4 regions of the Pseudoalteromonas sp. KS88 genome follow, and region 1 is predicted to be linked to each of the others. Evidence: predicted binding sites of a transcription regulator. Region 1 holds the regulator's gene; each other region holds the start of a gene.

Evidence for each region. The regulator sigma-54, encoded in region 1, starts transcription at its own class of promoters, with help from an activator protein. The targets are predictions, from matches to a motif close to GTTGGCACGNNNNTNGNNT.
Region 2: a site for sigma-54 is predicted at 1,529-1,547, ahead of C7Y70_RS19220 (EF-hand domain-containing protein). Genes of this name have one in related genera too.
Region 3: a site for sigma-54 is predicted at 1,866-1,884, ahead of glnA (glutamate--ammonia ligase). Genes of this name have one in related genera too.
Region 4: a site for sigma-54 is predicted at 1,479-1,497, ahead of flgJ (flagellar assembly peptidoglycan hydrolase FlgJ). Genes of this name have one in related genera too.

Annotation. Positions count from the first base shown of each region.
Region 1 is NZ_PYHV01000003.1:35,043-38,442, reverse strand. Features, by position in the region: gene rapZ (RNase adapter RapZ) at 1-309, opposite strand, end outside; gene ptsN (PTS IIA-like nitrogen regulatory protein PtsN) at 330-782, opposite strand; gene hpf (ribosome hibernation promoting factor) at 787-1,074, opposite strand; gene C7Y70_RS01175 (RNA polymerase factor sigma-54) at 1,104-2,600, opposite strand; gene lptB (LPS export ABC transporter ATP-binding protein) at 2,669-3,394, opposite strand; gene lptA (lipopolysaccharide transport periplasmic protein LptA) at 3,391-3,400, opposite strand, start outside.
Region 2 is NZ_PYHV01000034.1:47,488-50,887, reverse strand. Features, by position in the region: gene C7Y70_RS19240 (calmodulin) at 31-243, opposite strand; gene C7Y70_RS19235 (calmodulin) at 374-586, opposite strand; gene C7Y70_RS19230 (calmodulin) at 663-875, opposite strand; gene C7Y70_RS19225 (EF-hand domain-containing protein) at 952-1,164, opposite strand; gene C7Y70_RS19220 (EF-hand domain-containing protein) at 1,240-1,452, opposite strand; gene C7Y70_RS19215 (flagellar brake protein) at 2,129-2,809, opposite strand; gene C7Y70_RS19210 (TrkH family potassium uptake protein) at 2,879-3,400, opposite strand, start outside.
Region 3 is NZ_PYHV01000018.1:28,350-31,749, reverse strand. Features, by position in the region: gene typA (translational GTPase TypA) at 1-1,433, opposite strand, end outside; gene glnA (glutamate--ammonia ligase) at 1,941-3,347, shown strand.
Region 4 is NZ_PYHV01000016.1:19,338-22,737, forward strand. Features, by position in the region: gene flgH (flagellar basal body L-ring protein FlgH) at 1-278, shown strand, start outside; gene C7Y70_RS10085 (flagellar basal body P-ring protein FlgI) at 291-1,385, shown strand; gene flgJ (flagellar assembly peptidoglycan hydrolase FlgJ) at 1,535-2,503, shown strand; gene flgK (flagellar hook-associated protein FlgK) at 2,505-3,400, shown strand, end outside.

The DNA.
Region 1 (3,400 bases):
GTGTAAACGACGCGTTTCAGAAAAGCGTTTGATGAGTGTTTGGTCATCACTATCGAGGTAAAATAAAGTTGGGTTTGCAAAGCCTGGCAAATACTCAAGGATGTCGTTGAACTCTTCTTGTTCTTTAGGTAAGTTGCGTACATCAATGCTGACTGCAATCTTATCGTAATTTTCTGACACACTTCGTACTAAGGAAGGGAGCAAATTGACCGGAATATTATCAACACAGTAATAGCCAAGATCTTCAAGCACGCGAAGCGCGACGGACTTACCTGAACCAGACCGTCCACTGATAATAATCAATTCCATGTAACCTCTCCTTCACTTTCTTATGAATGCTCAACAATAACTTGATACAAATCGTGATCTGTTTTTGCGCTACGTAGTTGTTTACAAAACTCTTTATCGTTAAGTTTATCAGCAATTGTTGCTAACGTCTTTAAATGAAGTTGGCAATCTCCATCAGGTACGATCAGTGCCACAAAAATATCGACAGGACGATTATCAATTGCATCAAAGCTAATAGGGGTTTCACTCACTAAGATTAGTGCTAGTGGAGATTGCGCGCCACTCATGCGACCATGTGGTATAGCAATACCTCGACCAATGCCTGTGCTACCAAGCTTTTCCCGGTTTAATAATGCGTTAAGGATCTCTTGCTGTGTGAGGTGAGGAAGCTTTTCATGAGCCAATTGGCTAATAAATTCTAGAATTCGTTTTTTGCTATTAAAAAGGACCGCAGCTTTACTGCAGTCCTCAGAAGTAAGTGAACTTAATTTCATAGTATTAGTGTCGAGCGTGCTTCTCTTTGTGTTTTATTACTTGGCGGTCTAATTTATCAATTAGCCCGTCAATCGCAGCATACATATCTTGATGTTCAGTTGAAGCAAACAAATCAGCACCGCTAACATGTATTGTGGCTTCTGCTTTTTGACTTAATTTTTCTACGTCAAGAATCACATGTACATTATTAATACTATCAAAGTGCCTTTCAAGCTTCGCAAACTTATTATGTACATAGTCTCTAAGTGAATCGGTAATTTCTACGTGGCGACCAGTTAAGTTAATTTGCATAAGCATTTTCCTTCTTTGTTTTTTACGCCTTAAATCAAACTCTTTCTTTGATTTGACGGTGGAATAGCTAGTGACTCACGATATTTTGCAATGGTGCGTCTAGCTACTTTGATACCTTGCTCAGCCAATATATCTGCAATTTTACTATCACTCAATGGTTTCGCTGAGTTTTCTGCGCTAATTAACTTTTTGATTAATGCGCGAATAGCTGTAGAAGAGCATTCGCCGCCATTTTCAGTACTTACGTGACTGGAGAAAAAGTACTTCAACTCAAAAATACCCCGTGGAGTATGCATATACTTTTGAGTTGTTACGCGTGAGATCGTTGACTCATGCATTTCTACCATTTCAGCTACGTCATTAAGTACCATTGGGCGCATAGCTTCGGGGCCGTGTTCAAAAAAACCTTGCTGTTGTTTTACTATACAGTTAGTTACTTTGAGTAATGTCTCATTACGGCTTTCTAAGCTTTTAATAAACCATTTTGCTTCTTGCAGATGCGAACGAATAAACTGACTGTCACTGCTCGATTTTACTGAGCGAGACATGGCGGCATACTGGCTGTTCACTCTAATTTTAGGCATGCTGTCTGGATTTAATTCCACCATCCAGCGCCCTTTAACTTTTTTCACTGAAACATCAGGGATAACATACTCAGACTCTTCGCGAACAATGGTATCTGCTGGCTTAGGGTTTAAGCTGTGTATCAGTGTCATGACTTCTTTTAGCTCATCTTCTTTAAGCTTAGTCTTTTTCATTAAAGTGCGATAGTCACGACTTGCCAAAAGATCGATATGCTCGGTTAAAATCATTTTAGTCTCTGCAAGCCATGGCGTTGCAGGGTCAAATTGATTCAGTTGTATACATAAACACTCTTGTAAGCTGCGTGCGGCAATCCCTATTGGATCAAATAATTGGATGCGCTTTAAAACAGCTTGGACTTCATCAAGTTCTATTTCTTCTTCGTTATTATCTTTATTTAGACTTTCTACAATATCTTCGCAGCTCAATGTTAAAATACCCGATTCATCAATCGCTTCTACAATAGCAATGGCGATGGCTTCGTCGGTCGGGCTAAATGGCGTTAATTGTAGTTGCCACATGATGTATTCATGCAGGGTTTCAGTGGAAGCACCTTGGTAAATAGACTCATCTTCAGGCATGGGTCCTGATGAGCTAGAAGGAGCAGCGCTCATATACTCATCCCATGTCACATCCATTGCCATTTCGTCACTGACAGTTTCTTTATTGAGTGCTTCACTACTTTCTTGTTCGTATTCACTTGGCGTTTCATCAGCAGATGCACTGACAGTTACTTCATCGGTGTCTTGCTTTTGCTCATTTTTGCCTGCAGTTTCATCACTAAACTCATGTTCCTCAACTTCAAGTAAAGGATTACTATCGAGCGCTTCTTGAATTTCTTGTTGGAGATCCAATGTACTGAGTTGCAACAAACGAATAGCTTGTTGTAACTGAGGTGTCATTGTCAATTGCTGGCCCATGCGCAGCTGGAGTGATTGCCTCATTTATCTTTAACAATCCTTTTAATATGTAATCAAAATTAAGTTTAGCAGATAGTTAGCTGAATGTTGGTTTATAGCCTAAATTGCTCACCCAGATAAACATCGCGTACTGTTTGGTCGGCAAGCACATGTTCAGGAGTTCCTGAAGCAATTAACTCACCATGAGAAACAATGTAGGCTTTTTCACAAACATCAAGGGTTTCTCGTACATTATGGTCTGTAATCAACACCCCGATGCCTCGGTTTTTTAGGTGTTCAATTATCTTCTTTATATCTAACACTGAAATTGGATCAACACCAGCAAAAGGCTCATCTAATAGAATAAACTTGGGGTTTGCGGCTAATGCGCGAGCAATTTCAACTCTGCGGCGCTCACCACCTGATAACGCCATACCTTGGCTATCGCGTATGTGTTGTATGCTAAATTCATCCAGCAGGCCATCAAGTGCTTGTTCTCGGCCTTGCTTATTTAAATCGTTTCGTGTTTCTAATATCGCCATCAAGTTTTGATAAACCGTTAATTTACGGAAAATAGATGACTCTTGCGGTAAGTAACCAATACCTAATCGCGCACGGCTATGCATGGGCAGTAATGTAATATCGTTATCATCAATGCTTATTTTGCCTTTGTCGCTCGGTACTAAGCCAACAATCATATAAAAAGTGGTCGTTTTACCTGCACCATTTGGGCCTAGTAAACCGACAATGCTTCCTGCACTTACTTCTAATCCGACACTCTTTACAACTTGGCGGCCTTTATAGCTCTTAGCTAAAAATTCAGCTTTTAATGTACTCATGGCTGG
Region 2 (3,400 bases), on a different contig from region 1:
TCAAAGATCCATTGTGCGTAAAAATTCACTTTAAGCTTCGGAAAACTCTTGTTTCGAAAGCTCATCATTACCATCTTTATCAAGTTCTTTGAATTGGCTTAATAATTTTGCATCAACCGCTGCTTCGCTTTGGCTTATTACACCATTACCATCAACGTCTAGGGTATCAAAATCGGTCACTGCAAACGCTGCTGATGAAGATGCAAGTGCGATTAGGGCTAATGTCTTAGTAAATTTTTTCATCTATATATTCCTTCATTGTTTATTAAACTGGCTTTATGTCCCTGCGCTTCTTTTTCATAGGCTCCCGGCCTATTTAGGTTGTCTTTGGCAACTCAGAATTATTACGCAAAAGCCTTTGAGTAAATTGTCATTAGGCGTTTTCGAACTCTTCTTTAGATAGCTCACCATTGCCGTCTGAATCTAGCTCTGCAAACTGACTCATCAATTTTGCGTCAACTGATGCTTCGCTTTGGCTGATTGCGCCATTACCATCTACGTCAAGCGTGTCGAAATCAGTTGCCGCAAACGCTGCTGATGAAGATGCTAGTGCGATAAGTGCTAATGTTTTATTTAATGTGTTCATAATATAATTCCTTCAATTTCTAAATAATGTGTTACGTAAAAACGGTAAATCCTTTTTTAAAATCCTGAGGCGCTAATTAAGCCTTTGAGAATTCTTCTTTAGATAGCTCACCATTGCCGTCTGAATCTAGCTCTGCAAACTGACTCATCAATTTTGCGTCAACTGATGCTTCGCTTTGGCTGATTGCGCCATTACCATCTACGTCAAGCGTGTCGAAATCAGTTGCCGCAAACGCTGCTGATGAAGATGCTAGTGCGATAAGTGCTAAAGTTTTATTTAATGTGTTCATAATATAATTCCTTCAATTTCTAAATAATGTGTTACGTAAAAACGGTAAATCCTTTTTTAAAATCCTGAGGCACTAATTAAGCCTTTGAGAATTCTTCTTTAGATAGCTCGCCGTTACCGTCAGTATCAAGCGTTTTAAACTGGCTCATTAATGCAGCGTCAACTGATGCTTCGCTTTGGCTGATTGCGCCATTACCATCTACGTCAAGCGTGTCGAAATCAGTTGCAGCAAACGCTGCTGATGAAGATGCTAGTGCGATAAGTGCTAATGTTTTGTTTAATGTGTTCATAATATAATTCCTTCAATTTCTAAATAATGTGTTACGTAAAACGGTAAATCCTTTCTTAAAATCCTAAGGCGCTTATTAAGCCTTTGAGAATTCTTCTTTAGATAGCTCGCCGTTACCGTCAGTATCAAGCGTTTTAAACTGACTCATTAGTGCAGCGTCAACTGATGCTTCGCTTTGGCTGATTGCGCCATTACCATCTTCGTCAAGCGTGTCGAAATCAGTTGCAGCAAATGCTGCTGATGAAGATGCTAGTGCGATAAGTGCTAATGTTTTGTTTAATGTGTTCATAATCAATCTTCCTTCAAAGTTTATGTACGTTGCGATTAAATACTTAATCACGTTTTCGTTTCGTTCGAACTAAGTATTACAACTTCAATGCCAACCTTTATAAAACCAATAAAAACAAAAGCTTAGTAAAATATTTTGACGATACGGTTATTTGAACAGTCTTTTTTTGTTGCTTTTTAGCAACACGTGTAATGACGTGAAATTTAAAACGCTATAAATCAACATGTTAGGATTAATGAAAAAGACACAAAGCCACTCTAAACAAGATTATTAGTGTTTGTTTTTGTTAAAAAGGGATAAACCTATGCTGAACAGGTTTTAGGGGAGAATATTTTTAAAAATAAAATACATTGTAGTGGATTGATTTATAATTACTTTTAAATAAAAGCAAACATTTTTTCTACTGCTTTTGGGGTTTTATTTGAGTAAAAATGAATTTGTTGCAAATAAGCGAAATAAGACCAAACGAATAAACCTAAACCGCTACTATTAGCTGTTTATAAATGGAGCTCGGTCATTACTAGAGCCATTGCCAATAAGCTTTAATCGGCCCTAATAATTACCAAACAAACTTCTGCGGTGAATATGCCATATGATTACCTCTTTAAAATATCAATAAGACATTATGTAAGGTAATTCCTTCGCTACTGTGTCAAAGAGCGAGGCTAAAGCATTTTTATATCAAGGGCTCCAAAACAGATAAGTCGATCAAATGATCTTTCATAAATTTATTCATTTCATCTTCACTTACTATTAGTTGAACACCCAATAGAGTGTCATCGGCTAAACTGCGAACACTGCAAATTTGCCCTGAAAACTCATTCACTTCGTTATCTCTTTCATCGAGCAATATTTTGCAAGGAGTGTCTTTGAGTTTGCTTAGGTCATCTTCACTTTTAAGCGCAAACATTACTCCGGTGATTGATACGTCTTTTATGACTCCTTTCAACTTATGTTCATCGCTGAGCTGAATTATTGCAGGTAATAACGTGGGTATACGGGTTTGAGATCGCAAACTAAATAATTGAACTTGGTCTGGAAAATGTAAAAAGATGAGTCGTTTAGGATGAGAAGAAACTGACATAACTTTCTGACGAAACGCAATTACCTGCCCACCGCCACTTTCAAGCACAGCACGCACAATAATAATCGTACCATCTTTGAGGTATTCGCCTGCATTGCCTAATCGCCGAGGTGATGGGTAGTTCAGCACAACAAAGTGGTCGTTGAGTAACCCTACAAACTCTGTTTTCAGACGTTTACTTTTAGTCGGGGTAAGTATTTCAATATCCACTAAGGTACCTGCGGTTATAAACGCAAGTTTCTCTAGATTGTGTAATTGCTTTGTTTCAGGCATTTCCTTTGACCATTTTTAAATATTAATTAGTTATATAAATAGCGATAAACAGATAGCTTAAAGGCTGCGTTAACCACGCCAAAACGTAGGCGTAAACAGTACCAGCAAGGTAAAAATCTCTAATCGGCCAAATACCATTGCAATGGTAAGTAACCATTTTGCCGTATCACTCACGGCGCCGTAATGACTTGCTACTTCCCCCAAACCAGGGCCTAAGTTATTTAAACAAGCAGCAGTGGCTGAGAACGCAGTTATGTTATCCATGCCTGTTCCCATTAGAGCTAACATGATAATAACGAATACAAGCGCATAAGCAGAGAAGAACCCCCAAACGGCTTCGACCACTTTATCGGGTAGTGCCTTTCTACCTAGCTTGATAGAATAAATTGCGCGCGGATGAACAAGGCGATTGAGTTCTCGCACCCCTTGTAAGTATAGCAGGAATACACGAACGACTTTCATACCACCACCTGTGGAGCCCGCACATCCCCCTATAAAGCTTGAAAAGATTAATAGTATAGGTAAAAACAGTGGCCAAGCTGAAAAGTTATCTGTTGCAAAGCCTGCAGTAGTACTCATCGATACTGCTTG
Region 3 (3,400 bases), on a different contig from region 1:
CCTTTGTGCGGACCGTAGTGATCGAACGTATGGTAAAGTAAACCAGAACCTGATGTTAGTGTCATGAACTCAGTTTGGAAACCGATTAAGCCACGGCTTGGGATCATAAAGTCCATACGCATACGGCCTTTACCATCTGGTGCCATGTCAGTTAGCTCACCTTTACGAAGACCAATTTGCTCCATGATAGAACCTTGATGCTCTTCTTCACAGTCAATTGTTAGTGTTTCATACGGTTCTTCTAACACACCATCAACAGTACGTAAGATTACTTCTGGACGAGATACAGCAAGCTCATAACCTTCACGACGCATGTTCTCGATTAAGATACCAAGGTGTAATTCACCACGACCCGATACACGGAAGCTATCTGGGTTATCTGTATCAGCAACACGAAGTGCTACGTTGTGTACTAATTCTTTGTCTAAACGCTCACGAATATTACGTGATGTTACAAACTTACCTTCTTTACCACAGAACGGAGAGTTATTTACAGAGAACGTCATCGTTACTGTTGGCTCATCAACACTTAGTGGTGGTAATGCTTCAACATTGTTAGGGCAGCAAATCGTATCTGAAATCTTAAGCTCGCCAAGACCAGTAACTGTTACGATGTTACCAGCGAACGCTTTATCCGTTTCAATACGCTCAAGGCCTAGGTAGCTTTGTACTGAACCAATCTTACCGTTACGAGTCGTGCCGTCAGCACTGATAACTGTAACTTGTTGGTTAGGCGCAACAGAACCACGTTTGATACGGCCGATACCGATTACACCTTTATACGAGTTGTAATCAAGCTGAGAGATTTGCATTTGGAAGTCACCTTCAGGATCTGCATCCGGTGGTGATACTTCGTCAACGATCATCTTAAACATAGGTTCCATGTTGTCTGATGGCTCGTCTAAATCTAGTGTTGCCCAGCCATTGATAGCTGATGCATAGATTACTTTAAAGTCTAACTGTTCGTCAGTTGCGCCAAGGTTGTCGAATAAATCAAAGATTTGATCCATAACCCAATCTGGGCGAGCGCCTGGCTTATCAATTTTGTTGATAACAACGATTGGCTTTAAGCCTTGCGCAAATGCTTTTTGCGTTACGAAACGCGTTTGTGGCATTGGACCTTCTTGAGCATCAACAAGTAATAATACTGAGTCAGCCATCGAAAGTACGCGTTCAACTTCACCGCCAAAGTCGGCGTGTCCCGGGGTATCTACGATATTGATATGGTAGTCATTCCAAGAGATGGCCGTGTTTTTAGCCAAAATGGTAATACCACGTTCTTTCTCAATGTCGTTTGAGTCCATCACGCGCTCTTCGTTACCGCCGCGTGTTTCTAATGTACCTGATTGCTCAAGTAGTTTGTCAACTAAGGTTGTTTTACCATGGTCAACGTGCGCGATAATCGCTATATTTCTTAACTGTTCGATGCTCATATATTTACTCAGAGAAGTTTATTCTCATTGATCCTGCAAGATCTACGCACTCATCTGCGTTTTCACCAGATGTCCCAGCATAGGATTTAAAAGGGCGCATATTATCCCTCATTAATGACATGGATGAAAGTTTATCCAATATAAATTTCAAAACTTTCTCAATACTTTTACTAAGTATCTGTTTTATATATGACAAATATATGAATTAAATTTCAATTATTTAGTTCAATTCGGTCATTTTGACTATTTTTAGGATATTTTTGGAAGTCTTTAGCATTTAGGTTATGCTAATTTCAAAGTGATTAAATTGTCAGCAAACACGCGTTGTAAACATTGCACCAAAAAGTAACATTTACGCACCAAGTTGGTGCTTTTGTTAATTGGTATTTCAAGTGCTTTTATTTTTCCGCACTATAAACAATCGGTTATAAAACTGGCACAAAATCAGCTTACTTAAACTCAAAAGCAGTTATGCAGCAATAATAAAACCCAACAGTTGGAGGACACATGTCACAATCGGTTTTAGATTTTATTAAAGAAAATGACGTTAAGTTCATTGATTTACGCTTTACAGATACTAAAGGTAAAGAGCAACACGTTTCTATTCCTCATCACCAAGTTGATGAAGACTTCTTTGAAGACGGTAAAATGTTCGACGGTTCTTCAATCGCAGGTTGGAAAGGCATCAATGAATCAGACATGGTATTAATGCCAGTTGCTGAATCAGTAAAGCTTGACCCATTCACAGAAGAAGCAACATTAATCGTTCGTTGTGACGTTGTAGAGCCATCTACATTACAAGGTTATGAGCGCGACCCGCGTTCTGTTGCAAAACGCGCAGAAGAATACATGCGCTCTACAGGTATCGCTGATACTGTGCTTTTCGGCCCAGAGCCAGAGTTCTTCCTATTTGATGACGTTAAATATAAAACTGACATGTCAGGCTCAATGTATAAAATTGATGCTGAAGAAGCTGCATGGAACTCTGATAAAGATTACGAAGGCGGTAACTCTGGCCATCGTCCAGGTGTTAAAGGCGGTTACTTCCCATGTTCACCAGTTGATTCTTCACAAGATTGGCGTTCAGCTACTTGTTTAGTGCTTGAAGAGCTTGGTCAAGTTGTTGAAGCGCATCACCACGAAGTTGCAACAGCTGGTCAAAACGAAATCGCTACTCGCTTTAACACAATGGTATTAAAAGCTGATGAAATCCAAGAAATGAAATATGTTATTCACAACATGGCTCATTTATATGGAAAAACAGCGACATTTATGCCTAAGCCTATCGTTGGCGACAACGGTTCAGGCATGCACTGTCACCAATCTTTAGCTAAAGACGGCGTTAACTTATTCGCTGGCGACAAGTACGGCGGTCTTTCTGAAGACGCACTTTACTACATCGGTGGTATCATCAAACACGCTAAAGCAATTAACGCTTTTGCTAACGCCTCTACTAACTCGTACAAGCGTTTAGTACCAGGCTTTGAAGCACCAGTAATGCTTGCATACTCTGCACGTAACCGTTCAGCTTCAATCCGTATCCCAGTGGTACCTTCAGAAAAAGGTCGTCGTATCGAAGTGCGCTTCCCAGATCCTACTGCTAACCCTTACCTTGCATTTGCTTCAATGCTTATGGCTGGTCTTGACGGTATCAAAAACAAGATTCACCCTGGCGATGCAATGGATAAAGATTTATACGACTTACCTGCAGAAGAAGCAGCTGAAATTCCACAAGTTGCAGCTTCATTAGACGAAGCACTTGCAGCACTAAGTGCTGACCGTGAGTTCTTAACGCAAGGTGGCGTATTCACTGATGACTTAATCGATGCTTACATCAACCTTAAGTCTCAAGAAGTTGAAAAGCTTAACATGACAACTCACCCAGTTGAGTTTGAAATGTACTACAGCGTTTAATTCGCTGTAGATAGAATTGTCTAGATTATAGACAAGTCTTAATGTGTGTTCTC
Region 4 (3,400 bases), on a different contig from region 1:
ATAGCTTATTTGGTGATATTTCTGTCAATGTGATGCGTGTCTTACCTAACGGTAATCTAGTTATCCGTGGTGAAAAGTGGCTTACATTAAACACGGGTGAAGAATTTATCCGTTTAGAAGGGCTTGTAAGGCCTCAAGATGTAACTGCCGATAACACGGTGACCTCAAATCGAATTGCCAACGCACGTATCCAATACTCTGGTAAAGGACAAATGCAAGAGACACAAAGCGCCGGCTGGCTAACTCAGTTCTTCAGTAGTGCGTTATTCCCTTTTTAAAGGAAAGTGGTTATGAACGGTTTTAAAGTTTTTTTAAGTATTTGCCTACTCTGTTGGCATTTTGGTGCCGCTGCAGAGCGCATTAAAGACGTTTCAATGGTTGAAGGTGTAAGAGCAAATCAGTTAATAGGCTATGGCTTGGTTGTTGGTTTACCGGGCACAGGCGAGCAAAGCCGCTTTACTGAACAAAGCTTTAAAGCCATGTTAAATAGCTTTGGTATTACTATGGCTAGTAATTTAAAACCAAAGATAAAAAATGTTGCTGCGGTGGCTGTACATGCAGAGCTTCCTCCTTTTAGAAAGCCAGGCCAAATGATTGATATAACTGTGTCGTCAATTGGTAGTGCTGGTAGTTTACGCGGAGGTACATTACTGCAAACATTCCTTAAGGGGGTTGACGGTAATACGTATGCAATAGCACAAGGCAGCTTGATTGTAGGCGGTTTGGGAGCAGAAGGAGCCGATGGCAGCCGAGTTGTAATCAATACACCAACAGTTGGCCGTATTCCAAATGGCGCAATTATTGAGCGGGCAATTAAAAGTCCTTTCATGCAAGGTGATTACATTACGTTTAATTTAAATCGCCCTGATTTTACTACCGCAAAACGTTTAGAACAGACAATTAATGATTTAGTTGGCCCTGACAGTGCTCAAGCAATTGACGCTGCTTCTATCCGTGTTTTAGCGCCTCGTGACGCATCTCAACGCGTGGCGTATTTATCAACACTTGAAAATTTAGAATTCAAGCCTGCTGATACGTCGGCTAAAATTATTGTTAACTCACGAACGGGCACCATTGTTATTGGTAAAAATGTGAAGTTACAACCTGCGGCTATTACCCATGGTGGGCTTACGGTTACGATAGCGGAGCAACAAAATGTATCGCAACCTAATCCATTAAGCGAGGGTGAAACGGTTGTAACCAATCAAACAATTATTGATGTTAATGAAGATGACTCACGTGCATTTGTATTTAACCCAGGTGTAAGCCTTGATGATTTAGTGAGAGCAATTAATGAGGTTGGCGCCGCTCCTGGTGATTTGATGGCAATTCTTGAAGCACTCAAAGAAGCAGGTGCTATTAATGGCCAACTCGTTGTTATTTAGTTTTAGGCACTCCCTTAGTTTTGAAAACTAAGGGAGTGACGTGCTCTATCAATCTAAGTTTTTAGACTCCTCAACTTCCCACTCTTTCTTAGCTTTGGCGCAAATATTGCATTATTAATATCATTATTAATTATTGTGTCAAAAAGCTGATGGATACTAATCACCTCGATAAGCAAAACTTTTTTGATTTAGGGAACTTAGACTCATTACGTCAAAGTGCCTTAAAAAGTGATGCCTCTAGTGACACTTCCAAAGATGCGCTAAAACAAGCCGCTGCACAGTTTGAATCTATTTTTACGCAGATGCTGCTTAAAAGTATGCGTAAAGCTAATGATGCGTTTGAGGATAAAAACAGCCCATTTAATTCAAGCGGCGTAAAGTTTTTTGAAGAGATGCATGATCAACAACTCTCAGTGGAGTTGTCTTCAAATGGTTCTTTAGGTCTTGCTGATTTAATAGTTCAGCAGCTTTCTCCTGATGGGAAAAAGTTCACCCCAGGCTCGGTACTTCGCTCGGTTGATAATTTTACCAGCGATAAACGTGCATCAGGTGTGTCGAATGATTCACTGACAAACAAAAATGATATCGCAACGAAAGCATATGATAAAAACGAAGGGGCGTTTGATGATGCAGAGTCATTTATTAGCACCGTGTGGGAGCATGCAAAATCAGCAGCTGAAAAAATAGGATTAAATCCTGCCGTAATGGTTGCGCAGGCTGCACTTGAGACTGGTTGGGGTAAGCATATTATTAACAAAGCGGATGGCAGTAGCAGTAACAACCTGTTCAATATTAAGTCAGATCGCAGCTGGGATGGTGCCAAAGCTAGCAAAGTCACGCTTGAATTTGAACAAGGTATGCCAGTAAAAAAACAAGCAAGCTTTAGGGCTTACGACTCAATTAAAGACAGTGTGAATGATTTTGTCGATTTTTTAAATGAAAATCCACGCTATCAAGAAGCACTCGACAATACAGCAAAACCTGCTGCCTTTTTAGATTCCTTACAAAAAGCAGGCTATGCAACTGACCCCAATTACGCTGATAAAATTAAGCAGGTTCTCAACAGATCTGATCTTAAATCACTGGCAGCTACATTGGTTCGCCAAGGAGTAAACTAACATGTCGTTTAATTTATTAAACATTGCTAATTCAGGTGTTCGAGCAAATTCTGAATTGCTACAAACGACCAGTAAAAACATTGCTAATGTAAATACCAAAGGCTATGTAAGAGAAAGTACAGAGCATATGACCATGGTCGACAATCAAGTTGGCCGTGGTGAAACATTTAGACTTTTAAATGAGTTTGCCCAAAAACAACTTAACCGTGATACATCAAACAAAGCGTTCTTCGACCAATTTGTCACTGAGGCAAGTCGTGTAGATACATTATTTTCTGAAGAGTCTAACAGCCTCTCTACAAGTATTAACTCGCTTTTTAATAATGTACAAGAAAGCCTTAATCAGCCTTCCTCCAGCGTTGCCCGATCATTGGTGATGACGGATGCTGAAAACCTTATCGAGCAGATGGACCGCTTGTCAGGTATTGTTTTTGACCAAAAAAATGTTGTTAATGAACAGCTTGAAATATTCTCAGATGAAGCGAATACATTGATCCAAAATGTAAGCGCATTGAATAAGCAAATTGCAGCAGTACACGGTACACGCAGTGAAAGTAGTTCTAGCACACTTTACAATCAACGCGACTTAGCTATTCGTGAGTTGTCGGAGCTGGTAGATATTGAAACGCTTGATGGCCAAAATGGTGAAAAGCTTTTATTTATGGGCACAGGCGAATCACTTGTTATGCAAGAGGGTACATTTAACCTGTTTTCTATGACGGGAGACCCTGATCCTGACTTTAAAGAGCTGCGGCTTGATGTGAATGGTGGCAAAGCTGTGCCGCTTGAAATTGATGCGGACGCGATTAAAGGACAAATTGGTGGTTTGTTGGCCTTTCGTGATGACATACTCGTACCTGCACAAAACCAACTGGGTCAAATGGGGCTGGCGATTGC